Regions from separate parts of the Cytobacillus sp. FSL W8-0315 genome, predicted to be linked through region 3. Evidence: riboswitches for the same ligand, from Rfam matches in the RefSeq annotation. Region 3 holds a riboswitch; each other region holds the start of a gene.

Region 1 (3,488 bases), 120 kb from region 3:
GTATCGAATCTCTGGTAGCCGTAGGTAATGGCGAGGTCACCAAGCCCGCCGCCTCCGACTGCCCCGGCCATGGCTGATGCTCCGACCAATCCGATTGTTGCAATTGTAAAGCCTAATACCAGCGAACTAAGTGCTTCCGGAATCAGGAATTTTAATATTATCTGGCCTGGTGTTGCTCCCATTGCTTCTGCAGCTTCTATGACTCCCGGATCTACCTCAAGCAATGAGTTTTCTATTAATCTTGCAATATATGGCCCGGCATAAAAGACTAGCGGCACTACGGCTGCAGCCGTACCTATCGATGTTCCGACAATCAGCCTGGTAATGGGGATAATGGCCACCATTAAAATGATGAAGGGAACTGATCTGAAAATATTAATAATGCTGTTTATGATATTAAAAACAACGAGGTTTTCCAGCAGATGCCCTTTCCTTGTTACGACAAGCAATATACCAAGCGGCAGTCCGATAATAGCTGAAAACAGCAATGAGAATGCCACCATTTGAACCGTTTCGATTAAGGCTTCGATGATTTTTTCCTGATTAACTAGCACGTGTTGTCACTTCCTTTATTGAAACTTTTTCCTGGCTGATGTACTGTATAGCACGTCTGATTTCACTGTCCGGACCCTGGAATTCGACAATCAGGTTGCCAAACGGTGTTCCCTGAAGTTCAGTAATATTTCCAAACAGGACGTTGAAGTCGATATTAAACTTTTTGGCAACCTGCGAGAGGAGCGGCTGCCCGGCAGAATTTCCAACAAAGTTGATTCTAAATACCTTTTGAAGCCCTTGCTGTTTTTCAATCACTTCTTTAATGGAGTCAGGTATTTGATCATTCATGACAGTGCTGACAAAGTTTTTCGCTGTTTGTGTCTTTGGTGATGAAAAGACATTGAAGACGGTTCCTTCTTCGATAATTTTTCCTGCCTCTATTACAGCGACACGATCACAGATCTCTCTGATTACAGACATTTCATGGGTAATGATCAGTATAGTAATGTTGTATTCTTTATTTATTTTTTTCAGCAGCTGCAGGATAGAGCTGGTTGTCTGCGGATCCAGCGCTGAAGTTGCTTCATCACATAATAGAATGGAAGGCTGGGTCGCCAGCGCCCTGGCAATTCCGATCCGCTGCTTTTGCCCGCCTGACAGCTGATCGGGATAGCTGTTTGCCTTGTCTGCAAGCCCCACGAATTCTAATAGTTCATGGACACGCTTTTTGATGTCATCTTTAGGGATCTTAGCCAGTGTGAGCGGCATCGCCACATTGGCAAACACTGTTTTCGAATTTAAAAGATTAAAATGCTGAAAGACCATCCCGATGTTTCTTTTCACTTCGCGAATTTCTCTTACAGATAAAGCCGTCAGATCATGTCCACTGACAATGACCTTTCCTGAAGTCGGCTTCTCCAGCCAATTGACACAGCGGATCAAAGAGCTCTTTCCCGCACCGCTGAAGCCGATCACACCGAAAATCTCACCTTTGTTAATCTTTAAGTCTATTCCATTTAAAGCAGCTACCTGCTGTCCTCCGCTTTCATAGATTTTCTTTAAATTCTGAAACTCTATCATTCAGCATCTCTCCTTTTCTAAATGTTATATATAATTAATCCCATGGGAAAACTAAGAATTATATCCTGAAATTTACCCCTTCTAACAGAAGAGGTTTTTTGAAGTCCCCTCCTTATCTTTCAGGCTATCGCCTGCTGGATTTGGCACAGTGCAGTCTGCCTGCTGCCGAAGCTTCATTGGGCCAGGTCCCTCTGCTTCTCTCGATAAGAATTATTCATATGTTTATGAATAGAATCTTGATGCATTTTTTCGGATAAAAACAAAAACCCTCTTCTAAAGAAAGAAGAGGGCGGCATTTATCAATGGTCCTCTTCTTATCTTTCAAGCTACGCTTGCTGGATTTGGCACGGTACACTTTTGTCCGCTGCCGAGGTGTCATAGGGCCAGTCCCTCAACCTCTCTGGATAAGAAGATTTTTATTATTCGGTTGTTTAATATGCTTATTACTTTACCACCATAAAGAAAAGGATGTCAATCATTATTTTTCAAATATTTTCACTTGGGCCATTTTCAAAAATTTCCGTTACTTTAACAGAGCTGTCTTTACGGTGAATAATCATCACACCTGCCAGAGCGATTATACCACCCGCAATGGATAACATAGTCGGCACCTCTCCCAGCCAAACCCAAGCAATGACAAATGCTATTGCTGGTGTCAGATAAAGAGAGCTTGTCGCTTCAGAAGTCCCTCCTATGGACGCAAGAAAAGCTAGGGCAATATATGGAATTACCGTTGGAAAAATCCCCAAATAGATGACACTTAAAGTGGATTCGGCCGATGCATGAAAGATCTCATTACCAAGCCCAGGAAGATAAATCAGCATAAAACCAGTCCCTGCCCATACCGTATAGGATGTAAATGACAAAAATCCGTATTTATTAAAGTATTTAGTCTGAAACACGAAATAGATGCTTTCTGAAATGGAAGCAAGCAGGACAAATAAAATACCGGTTTGGATTTCAAACCCTCCTCCTGCACCAAGCGAAATAAGTGCGGCACCAGCAATACTGACTGCTGAACCAGTCCACCTGACCCTTCCAAACCTTTCCCTTAAAAATAAAGCAGCCAAAGCAGCCGAAAAGATCGGAGTCATTGATACAATCAAGCTTGCCGGTCCGGCGCTTACTGTTTTTTCCCCAATGTTGAGAGCTGTATGATAAACCGTAAAACCAAGGAATCCAAGCATAAAAATAGCAGGAAGATCTTTTATATCCGGAAGACGCATCCTTGTCAGCAGTGCTAAGACACCAAGTGCAGCCGAACCAACTAAAAGTCTAAAAAGGGCAAGGTGCTCAGGGGAGTACGATTCAAGCCCAGCCCGAATTCCCGGGAATGCGGATGCCCAAAGAATGATGATAGAACTATGCGCCCCGATAATCATAAATTTCTTATTTGCCAACTTCATCCCCCTTATCAACATTTCCAGCCATTATCTGTGCTGCTTTTCAGGATAATCAATAACTGATACAATGTCCTCAACCAATTAGGAAAGAATTTTGCCAGCCAATTTTCATAAAGGCGGTTATATGGATGGATACAGCACAATTGCCAAAATATCAGCGAGTTATTGAGACTATTAAAGGAAAGATTTCCAAAGGGGAATGGCCAATCGGAAGTAAAATTCCAAGCCAGCGGAAACTGGCTGAGGAGTTTGGAGTAAACCGAAGCACAATTATCACTGCTCTGGAAGAACTTTCTGCAGATGGACTAATAGAAGGGAAAACGGGAGTTGGCACTAAGGTTATTAATAATACTTGGACTCTGCTCGCTTCAAGGCAGTCTGCCAACTGGAGTGAATATATCGATACAGGGATACACAGAGCCAGCGAAAAAATCGTTCAGGAAATTAATGACTTAGAAATGGATCCCGCTTTTATACAGCTCAGCAAAGGAGAGCTTTCCCCTGAGATTT
Region 2 (3,488 bases), on a different contig from region 3:
ATGAACCTACAAATGGACTGGACCCGATGGGAATCAAAGATCTGCGGACATTTATCAGGAAGCTGGTCGATGATACGGGCCTTTCGGTGCTCGTATCCAGTCATATTTTAAGTGAAATCGAGTTGCTGACGGACCGTGTGGCTATTATGAGCCATGGGAAGATCGTGAAGGTCGGCAGCGTCAGCGATTTAGTTGGTGCACTGTCATCTGGTGTGGATTGGAGAGTCAGTGATTCTTTTCGTGCATTTGCTATTCTTAAAGAATCCCCATATGTCCAGGCTGCAGAACTATATGATGACCATACTATACACACTCTTATGGATGACAGCAAAACCTCGCTCCTGAATGAAGCTTTAATGAAGGCGGGTATTGATGTATGGACGATCGAAAGGAAAGTGCAGACATTGGAGGATCTATTTATTAGTTTGACAGGAGGCGATCATATTGTCTAATCCAAATATGATTGGCCTGATTCATAATGAAGTGATGAAGATTGCTTCCAAAAAACGCATGGCGGTTGTCACCGTCATTTTAGTCATTCTAGTCTCTATGTTTACATACGCACAATACCGGGAGATACAGGAGAAAATCGAAAAACAGGGCACTCTGGACTGGAGAGTGGAGCTTCAGCAGGAGATTGTCGATCGGCAAAATCGGCTGGCATCGAGCGGAATCCAGGACGAGTTCAGACAGTTCCTTGAATTTGATCTGAAGCAAAAGCAGTATTATCTGGACAACGATATTAATCCAAACTATCCTGGAGCCCCTACGTTTATCCGCATCTTTTTCTCACAGGGAATCACGCTTGTCCTGCCTTTATTCATTATTATTATAATGGCTGATATTGTGAGCGGGGAATATAATGATGGCACCATCAAAACATTGCTGTCCCGGCCGGTTAAACGATGGAGAATCCTAATGGCTAAATGGCTGACGGTTTTGCTTTATACCTCCATGCTGATGGCGGCAACCGTGATTGTCTGTTATGGGGTTTCAGGAATCGTACTCGGTTATGATGGCTGGACTGCACCTATTTTGACCGGATTTCAAGCTTCTGCATCTGGTGAGTTTTCAACGGAATACATCCATACCCTGTCGATGTGGGAATACCTGCTGATGTCAGTTGGGCTTGCCTGGGTGGTAACAGCGGTTGTTGGAACCATAAGCCTCATGATATCGGTTCTGGTGAAAAATACAGCGACTGGAATTGGGGCGATGATGGCCGTGTTAATCGCAGGCACCCTGTTATCTTCTATCGGTTCGAGCTGGACGAGCTCCAAGTATTTAGTGAACTTGAACTTTGATCTGATTAACTACTTAGAAGGTCAAGCTCCGCCGATTGAAGGGATGTCACTGCCATTTTCATTAACCATGCTTGGGATTTGGGCTGCCGCCTGTCTTGCTGTTGCGTTTTGGAATTTTACTCAGAAGGATATGTATTAGTACGTTTATTAAGGGAAATCAATATTTAGAGTTCAGAAATAATTAATTGACAATTGAGTGAATTTAAATTATTATCGCTTTAAATAATTAAAAAATTGAATATTTTCTTCTTATCCAGAGAGGTGGAGGGACTGGCCCTTTGAAGCCTCGGCAGCAGGTTCTGATGAATACTGTGCCAATTCCAGCAAGCGCATCGCTTGAAAGATGAGAAGAGGGTTGATAAAACTCTCTTCTTAGGAGGAGAGTTTTTTAATTGTTTATAAATCCAACTTAAGTTATGCGAAAAGTAGATATTTAAAAATGCAAGAGGAGAGAAGAAAAATGAAATATGGTTTCTGGTTGCCGATTTTTGGAGGCTGGCTGCGAAATGTAGAAGACGAAAATATGCCGCCAACCTTTGAATATGCTAAAAACGTCATTCAGTCGGCTGAAAAATGGGGATACTCGACTACGTTAATAGCTGAATTATATTTAAATGATATTAAAGGACCGGACCATGATTCTCTTGAAGCCTGGTCCACGGCAGCCGCACTTGCAGCCGTGACGGAAAAAATTGAAATTATGACCGCGATCCGCCCTGGTTTTCATAATCCTGCTGTAGCAGCAAAAATGGCAGCCAATATTGATCAAATCAGCAACGGCCGTTTTACTCTAAATGTGGTTTCTGCCTGGTGGGCCGAAGAAGCGCGTCAATATGGCGGTATTTTTACAGAACATGATGAGCGTTATGCCCGCACTGAGGAGTTCATTGATGTTCTAAAAGGGTTATGGACGGAAGAAACCTTCCATTATTCCGGTCAATTTTACGACTTAAGGGACACGAAGCTTGCTCCAAAGCCAGTTCAAAGACCTAACCCGATTCTTTATGCAGGCGGTGAAAGCGAAAAAGGCAAGCAGACCATTGCAGAAAAATGTGATGCTTATGTTATGCACGGCGGAACGGCTGAGGAGATTGATCTGAAAATAGGAGAAATGAAGGCACGGCGTGAACAAACGGGCAATGCGCCATTCAGTTCTTTCGGAATGGCTGCTTATGTTATTTGCCGTGATACAGAAGAAGAAGCTCTTGCTGAGCTTGAAAAAATCACGGCTGTGAAGGATTCCAGCGGTTACGCCGGTTTTAAGGATTTCACTACAAAGTCACAATTAGAGCAGCAGATTCAGCTACAGGATTACTCTGTCTCTAACAGAGGTCTGCGGCCAAACTTAGTAGGAACACCAGAGCAAATTGCTGATCGGATTTTACAATATGAAGAAGCTGGCCTAGACTTATTATTATTGCAATTTTCACCTCAGCTGGAGGAAATGGAACGCTTTGCAAAGACGGTTATGCCATTAGTGGAACAAAAACGCAGTTTAATAAAGAGCTAGAAAGGGGCCATAATAATGAGCAAGGTATATGTAATTCATGAAAATAGTGAGTGGACAGTCCATTTGACAAAAAGGCTGGAGGAACTGGGTGTTCCTTATGAAGAATGGCATTTAGACGAAGGAACGGTAGATTTATCGGCAGAACCTCCAGAAGGAATCTTCTATAGCCGGATGAGTGCTTCTTCTCATACCCGTGATCATCGCTTTGCAGCTGAATTTTCGGGACAAGTATTGGCCTGGCTTGAAGCACATGGCCGTACAGTGTTGAATGGAACGAGCGCTCTGGAGCTTGAAGTTAGTAAGGTTTTGCAGTACTTGGAATTAAACAAATCTGGTGTCAGGACTCCCAAAACGATTGCAGCGGTTGGAAAACAACATATTATTAAGGCGGCCGAAGCATTTGCCGGACAGCCGTTTATCACGAAGCATAACCGTGCCGGCAAAGGCCTGGGTGTTCAATTATTCCATAGTATTGAAGCTCTAAAAGCTTATGTGGAGGGACCTTCCTTCGAAGAGCCTGTTGATGGCATTACCCTTATTCAGGAATATATTCAATCTCCTGAAAGCTATATCACCCGCTGTGAATTTGTCGGAGGCAACTTTGTTTATGCCGTCAGGGTTGATACATCGGAAGGATTTGAACTATGCCCTGCGGACGCATGCCAGATTGGCGA
Region 3 (3,488 bases):
ATTTTTTAAATAGTATGATAATATCGTTTTAATATCAATTAACTGAATATTCTTATCAAGAGAGGCGGAGGGACTGGCCCAGCGAAGCCCGGCAACCGGTAAAGTACACGGTGCTAAATCCAGCAGAGCGGGATGCTCTGGAAGATAAGAAGAGACGATAAAACCCTCTTCTTATGAAGAGGGTTTTTTCATAATATCAGACTTTTTTCTTTGAAATTTGATAACTGTCTAGCTCCAGGCACCTTGCATTTTTCTTAGTTTTTCGATAAGAAATACTAAAATTTTTATAGAGGAGAGAAAGCAATGACTGATAAACAAAAAAAATACCGTTTTGAAACAATTGGAGTGCATGGGGGACTGAAGCCAGACCCTGTAACTGGCGCAAGGGCGGTACCGATTTACCAGAACAATGCTTACCAGTTCAAGAATACAGATCACGCTGCAGATCTCTTTGCTCTTAAAGAGCCAGGATATATTTATAGCAGGATACATAATCCGACTGTAAGTGTATTTGAGGAAAGAGTGGCCTTGCTTGAAGGAGGAGTTGGTGCCCTGGCTCTTGCAAGCGGACAATCTGCCATTACGCTTGCCATTTTAAACATAGCTGAAGCAGGGGATGAAATTATTGCTGCGTCCAATTTATATGGCGGTACTTATAATTTGTTTGCAGTCACACTTCCCAAGTATGGAATTAAAGTGAAACTGGTTGATCCAAAAGAGCCGGAAAATTTCCGTAACGCGATTACAGATAAAACAAAGGCCATCTTTGCCGAAACGATAGGGAACCCAAGCTTAAAAATCCTGGATATTGAAAAGGTAGCAGCAATTGCACACGAGAATGGTGTGCCGCTGATTGTCGATAACACTTTTGCTACACCTTATCTATGCAGGCCGATCGAACATGGGGCTGACATTGTTATACACTCTGCGACTAAATGGCTGCTCGGCAATGGAACAACAATGGGAGGAATTATTGTAGACGGAGGAAAATTTGACTGGAATTCCCATAAGTTCCCGGGCTTTACAGAGCCAGATCCCAGCTACCATGATATTGTCTATAGCGAAGCAATTGGCGAGGCGGCTTATATTATCAAAGCACGCGTACAGCTTTTGAGAGACTTAGGGCCTGCTATGAGTGCGCAAAGTGCATTTCAATTCACATTGGGGCTTGAAACTTTGCATGTACGGATGAAAGAGCATGTTGCCAACACGAAAAAAGTAGTGGAGTATCTAGAGGCGCATCCAGCTGTTAATTGGGTCCTGTATCCTGGAAATGAAAGCCATCCGGATAAAAAATTGGCGGATAAATACATGCCGAAAGGAGCAGGAGCTGTGGCTGTGTTTGGAATTGCTGGCGGAAGAGAAGCAGGTGCCAAGCTAATAAACAGCCTGAAGCTTTGGGCACATGTGGCAAATGTCGGGGATGCAAAGAGCCTGATTATCCACCCTGCAAGTACAACTCACCAGCAGCTTGATGAAGAAGGTTTAAAAGCTGCGGGAGTGCCGGAGGATCTAATTCGAATTTCTATCGGAATCGAGAATGCGGAAGATTTGATTGAAGATCTGGAACAGGCGATCGAAGCAGCTGCAGGCATTACATCACTTTCTGCAAAAGCATAAAGGAAAATTTACCATTCATTTTTTTCCGAAAGTTTAAAATTTCTTCGTTGACACCTTTTTGATGGCTATGATACGATAGCAAACGTAATTAATAAACTGCTTAATTTATTAAAATATTAATTGAATATAAATCGTTACGCTCTTATCAAGAGAGGTGGAGGGAAGTGCCCTATGAAGCCCGGCAACCGTCAATTATTTGAAATGGTGCCAATTCACTCAAAGCATAGCTTTGACAGATGAGAGAAAGGACTTAATTTTTAATGCCTTTCTGCTCATGTGCAGAAAGGCATTTTTGCTTTTAGCGCATGAAAGCCTATAAGGAGTAAAAAATAGGGGAATATAAGCAGTCTAATAATTATAATCTGTATCTTTCGATTAAAGAGGTGACAATTCACGTTGATTTCTATAAAAGATGTACAGAAGATTTTCTCTTCAAAAAAAGGCCAGGTAAAAGCTGTTGACAATGTAAACCTGGAAGTAAAGGAAGGAGAAATCTTCGGAGTTATCGGATATAGCGGTGCAGGTAAAAGTACCTTGATCCGCATGCTGAATGGGCTGGAGCTTCCTACCCATGGCAGTGTGACAGTTGCAGGAAATGAGGTTTCAAAGATAAAGGGAAGCAAGCTAAGAAAAGCGCGTCAGGAAATAAGCATGATCTTCCAGCATTTCAACCTATTATGGTCGAGAACGGTAAGAGAGAATATCGCTTTTCCGCTTGAAATTGCTGGTGTTTCCCGGCAGGAAAGGCTGAAAAGGGTAGACGAGCTCATTAAACTCGTTGGCCTCGAAGGAAGAGAAGATGCCTATCCTTCCCAGCTCAGCGGCGGTCAAAAACAAAGGGTTGGAATTGCTAGAGCCCTTGCCAACAATCCAAAAGTACTGCTTTGTGATGAGGCGACATCTGCACTTGATCCGCAGACTACAGATTCCATTTTGGAGCTGCTTGTTGACATCAATGAGCGTCTGGGCTTAACGATTGTCCTAATTACTCATGAAATGCACGTTATCCGTAAAATCTGCCATCGGGTTGCAGTCATGGAAGGCGGCCGAATTGTTGAAATCGGGCCTGTATTGGATGTATTTAGGAATCCCAAAGCTGTGATTACAAAGCGGTTTGTACAGCAGGTGACAGAGCCTGAAGAAACTAAGGAAACGATTGATCATCTGGTCGATTTGTATCCAAAAGGAAAAGTAGTGCAATTAGGGTTTGTCGGCGAATCAGCTGAACAGCCGTTGATTACAAACCTGATCCGTAATTTCCAGGTAACCGTAAATATCCTTCAAGGAAAGATTTCCCAGACACAGAATGGTTCTTACGGTACTTTATTCATCCATGTTGATGGAGAAGCAGAGGAAGTTGCAAAAGCCATTGAATTTATTCATTCTCAGCAGGTTGGCGTGGAGGTGATTTCCAATGCTTAACGAATGGTTTCCAAATGTGAAATGGGATTCCATGTGGGAAGCTACAATGGAAACCCTATATATGACAGCTATTTCTGTTCTCGCAACTTTTATTTTAGGTGCAATTCTGGGATTGCTGCTCTTCCTGACTTCCAAGGGTAACATCTGGGAAAACGCAGCAATTAATAAAGTTATTTCTGCTTTCGTCAATATATTCCGCTCAATTCCGTTTATTATTCTGATCGTGTTATTGATTCCATTTACCAAGTTTCTTCTAGGAACAATGATCGGGGAAGATGCAGCACTGCCTGCATTAATTATTGGTGCCGCCCCTTTTTATGCCCGTATGGTGGAAATAGGCTTGAGGGAAATAGATAAAGGTGTAATTGAAGCGGCCAAGTCTATGGGGGCAAAAACAAGCACGATTATCTGGAAGGTTCTGCTTCCGGAATCAATGCCCGCCCTTG
Region 4 (3,488 bases), 3.0 Mb from region 3:
TTCATGTATAAGGTCACCTTGGTTATCTACAATCAGCAGAGTGTTGTAAATGCCATCGGGTGTTTTCTTTGCAACAGATCCGCCAATCATATGAACCCGATTGCTCTGTGCGGCCTCTTTCAAAAAGACTAGCGATGATTCTGCATCCTGGTCTGCAATTTCACCCAATCTGGTCAAGTCATAACCAGTCGTCCAAAGTTCCGGCAGCACAATAACATCCGGTTTATCCCTAAGCGCCTTTTTAATCATGATTTCGGCTGCTTTAAAATTATCCTCAGGTTTTCCAAATGCAATATCCATTTGCAAACAGGCAATCTTTAATTTCATAAAACTCCCCCGCAATCATCATATCCTTATGGTAAAATTAGTCCGATAGATGGAAATTTTCAAAATTTTACTTTACATCTTACCATTTACGTTATATCATTTGTGACTATATTTTCAATCTTTTTTTTAAGCAGGTGAACAATTTGGTAAATTATCCGCAATCAGATCTTTTGAAAAGTCTGCCTAAACAGTTTTTTGCATCTTTGACAGCCAAAGTGGGGAGAAAACTCCAACAAGGGCATGATGTCATCAATCTTGGACAGGGCAATCCTGACATGCCTACACCAGAGCATATTGTCAAGAGTCTTCAAAGTGCAGCCGATAATCCGCAAAACCATAAATATTCCCCTTTCCAGGGCTTCCCGTATTTAAAAAAGGCAGCTGCTGACTTTTATAAAAGGGAATTTAATGTTGAATTGGATCCTGAAACCGAAATAGCCATCCTTTTTGGTGGTAAAGCAGGATTGGTTGAAATCCCTCAATGCCTTTTAAACCCTGGGGACAGCGTATTGGTTCCGGACCCGGGATATCCTGATTATTGGTCAGGTGTTGCACTTGCCAAAGCAAAAATGGTGACAATGTCTCTAAGAGAAGAAAATAACTTCCTGCCAGTATACAGTGAATTGTCAGCAGACCAGCTTAATGCAGCCAAACTGATGTTCCTTAATTATCCAAATAATCCCACTGGAGCAGTGGCAAACAAGGACTTTTTTCAAGAAACAGTTGATTTGAGCAGAAGCCATGGTATTTGCATCGTCCATGATTTTGCATATGGAGGAATTGGTTTTGACGGCATAAAGCCTGAAAGCTTTCTTCAGGCAGAAGGGGCAAAAGAGGTCGGAATTGAAATTTATACACTTTCAAAAACATTTAATATGGCAGGCTGGAGAGTTGGATTTGCAGCTGGAAATGCAAGTGTCATCGCAGCACTGAACCTTATGCAGGATCATCTATACGTCAGCTTGTTTGGTGCTGTTCAGGAAGCTGCAGCAGTTGCTCTGTCAGGACCACAGGATTGTGTTAAAGAATTGAATTCCATATACGAATCCAGACGTAATACATTCATCTCTGGCCTCAGGGAAATCGGCTGGAATGTTCAAGCTCCTAAAGGCTCTTTTTTTGCATGGCTCAAGGTCCCTGAACAATTTACATCGGAAGAGTTTGCTGACTATCTCTTGGATAAAGCGCATATTGCGGTTGCACCAGGCATCGGATTTGGTGATTTTGGAGAAGGGTATGTGAGAGCGGGTTTACTGACATCTGAGGAGAGACTTAAAGAAGCAGTGGGCAGAATAAAAAAATTAAATTTATTTTAAATTTTTCTCATAATTCAATTGACAAAAATATTAAGCACTGTCATAATTCTAATTAAATTTTAATTCTAAATTAACTGAATACTCGTTTCGTTTTCTTATCAAGAGCAGGCGGAGGGACTAGCCCTATGAAGCCCGGCAACCGACTTATACATGAGCACGGTGCTAAATCTTGCAGCTTATAGCTGAAAGATAAGAAGATGTTAGATTGCTATCCTAACCTCTTCTTATTTGAAGAGGTTTTTTATTGTTTTCATTCTTTGATTTTTGAAAGGAAGAATATACATGAGTGAAATTATTGCAACGTATCTGGTTCATGATGAAAAACATAACCCGGAGAAAAAGGCCGAGGAGATCGCTTTAGGCTTAACGGTCGGGTCATGGACCCATTTGCCGGAACTAGAAAAACAGCAGCTGGAAAAGCATAAAGGCAGGGTCGTTTCTGTTGAAGACTATACTAAAGATGAAGAAAAAAAGGAAACAGCCGCAGTCATTAAGATTGCCTATCCAACTGTTAATTTCAGTCCTGATTTACCGGCAATATTAACAACAGTCTTTGGAAAACTATCATTGGATGGAAAGATTAAATTGTTAGATTTACAGTTTTCCAATGAACTTAAAAGCTTTTTTCCTGGGCCACGATTCGGGATTGACGGACTGAGGGAAAAACTGAATGTATATGATAGACCCCTTCTGATGAGCATCTTCAAAGGGGTGCTGGGCAAAGACATGGATTTTTTAACTTCGCAGCTGAGGGAACAGGCCCTTGGCGGCATCGACCTTGTAAAAGATGATGAAATTCTATTTGAAAACCGCCTTACACCTTTTGAAGCCCGGATAACCGAAGGCAAAGAAGTGCTAAGGCAGGTTTATGAGGAAACAGGCCACCGTACCCTATATGCTGTGAATTTAACAGGCAGGTCTTTTGATTTAAAAGATAAGGCAAGGAAAGCATCCAGACTTGGTGCAGATCTTCTTCTCTTCAACGTATTCTCGTATGGGCTCGATGTTTTGCAGTCATTAAGAGAAGATGATGAGATAGGGCTGCCTATCATGGCACATCCTGCAGTTAGTGGAGCTCTTTCTGCTTCAAGTGTTTATGGGATTTCCTATCCTTTGCTTTTAGGCAAACTCCTCAGGTATGCAGGCGCAGACTTTTCTCTATTCCCTTCACCTTATGGATCGGTTGCCCTTGAAAAAACTCTGGCCTTATCAATTGGGGATACCCTGACTAGGAATGATTTCTGCAAAAGAACCTTTCCGGTTCCATCAGCCGGCATCCATCCGGGTCTTGTACCTTTGCTTTTCGAAGACTTCGGAATAGACAGTGTAATTAATGCCGGAGGTGGCGTACATGGGCATCCGGATGGGGCAAGAGGAGGCGGTTTGGCATTCCGCCAGGCAATAGATTTAATTTTAAATGGGGCTTCTTTAACAGATGCTCCATCAAACTTCCCTGAATTAAAAAAAGCGATTGATCTGTGGGGGTACAAAGAGGTGGCTGTAAAGAATGGCTAAAGTGGCGGTATTTTGTGATTTTGATGGAACTATTACCGAAAACGATAACATCATTCATATCATGAAGCACTTTGCTCCTTCTCAATGGGAGGGGATAAAAAATCAAGTTCTGGGACAGGAAATTACCATTCAAGAAGGAGTAGGAAAGATGTTTTCCCTTCTGCCAAGCAGTCTGAAAGATGCTATCACCGATTTCATCTTAGAAAATGCAAGAGTAAGAGAGGGATTTCAGCCATTTATCGATTATCTGGAAAAAGAAAAAATACCGCTTTATATAGTCAGCGGAGGAATAGATTTTTTTGTGGCTCCTGTACTGGATAAGTATGGACC

Evidence for each region. A riboswitch is a leader RNA that binds a small molecule or an ion and turns the genes downstream of it on or off. The one in region 3 is predicted to bind S-adenosylmethionine.
Region 1: linked by a shared signal. The riboswitch ahead of MKY20_RS06470 (methionine ABC transporter ATP-binding protein) and the one ahead of MKY20_RS07070 (methionine ABC transporter ATP-binding protein) in region 3 are both predicted to bind S-adenosylmethionine.
Region 2: linked by a shared signal. The riboswitch ahead of MKY20_RS28260 (LLM class flavin-dependent oxidoreductase) and the one ahead of MKY20_RS07070 (methionine ABC transporter ATP-binding protein) in region 3 are both predicted to bind S-adenosylmethionine.
Region 4: linked by a shared signal. The riboswitch ahead of mtnW (2,3-diketo-5-methylthiopentyl-1-phosphate enolase) and the one ahead of MKY20_RS07070 (methionine ABC transporter ATP-binding protein) in region 3 are both predicted to bind S-adenosylmethionine.

What each region holds. Positions count from the first base shown of each region.
Region 1 covers NZ_JBBOOC010000001.1:1,262,090-1,265,577, reverse strand. Annotated here, with positions in the region: gene MKY20_RS06475 (methionine ABC transporter permease) at 1-554, opposite strand, end outside; gene MKY20_RS06470 (methionine ABC transporter ATP-binding protein) at 544-1,575, opposite strand; SAM riboswitch class I at 1,685-1,785, opposite strand; SAM riboswitch class I at 1,887-1,986, opposite strand; gene MKY20_RS06465 (DMT family transporter) at 2,061-2,975, opposite strand; gene MKY20_RS06460 (aminotransferase-like domain-containing protein) at 3,107-3,488, shown strand, end outside.
Region 2 covers NZ_JBBOOC010000004.1:148,294-151,781, reverse strand. Annotated here, with positions in the region: gene MKY20_RS28270 (ABC transporter ATP-binding protein) at 1-452, shown strand, start outside; gene MKY20_RS28265 (ABC transporter permease) at 460-1,443, shown strand; SAM riboswitch class I at 1,551-1,654, shown strand; gene MKY20_RS28260 (LLM class flavin-dependent oxidoreductase) at 1,765-2,814, shown strand; gene MKY20_RS28255 (ATP-grasp domain-containing protein) at 2,830-3,488, shown strand, end outside.
Region 3 covers NZ_JBBOOC010000001.1:1,381,364-1,384,851, forward strand. Annotated here, with positions in the region: SAM riboswitch class I at 50-151, shown strand; gene MKY20_RS07065 (O-acetylhomoserine aminocarboxypropyltransferase/cysteine synthase family protein) at 304-1,620, shown strand; SAM riboswitch class I at 1,760-1,863, shown strand; gene MKY20_RS07070 (methionine ABC transporter ATP-binding protein) at 2,017-3,042, shown strand; gene MKY20_RS07075 (methionine ABC transporter permease) at 3,035-3,488, shown strand, end outside.
Region 4 covers NZ_JBBOOC010000001.1:4,362,174-4,365,661, reverse strand. Annotated here, with positions in the region: gene MKY20_RS22400 (carbon-nitrogen family hydrolase) at 1-327, opposite strand, end outside; gene MKY20_RS22395 (pyridoxal phosphate-dependent aminotransferase) at 471-1,643, shown strand; SAM riboswitch class I at 1,736-1,839, shown strand; gene mtnW (2,3-diketo-5-methylthiopentyl-1-phosphate enolase) at 1,926-3,158, shown strand; gene MKY20_RS22385 (2-hydroxy-3-keto-5-methylthiopentenyl-1-phosphate phosphatase) at 3,151-3,488, shown strand, end outside.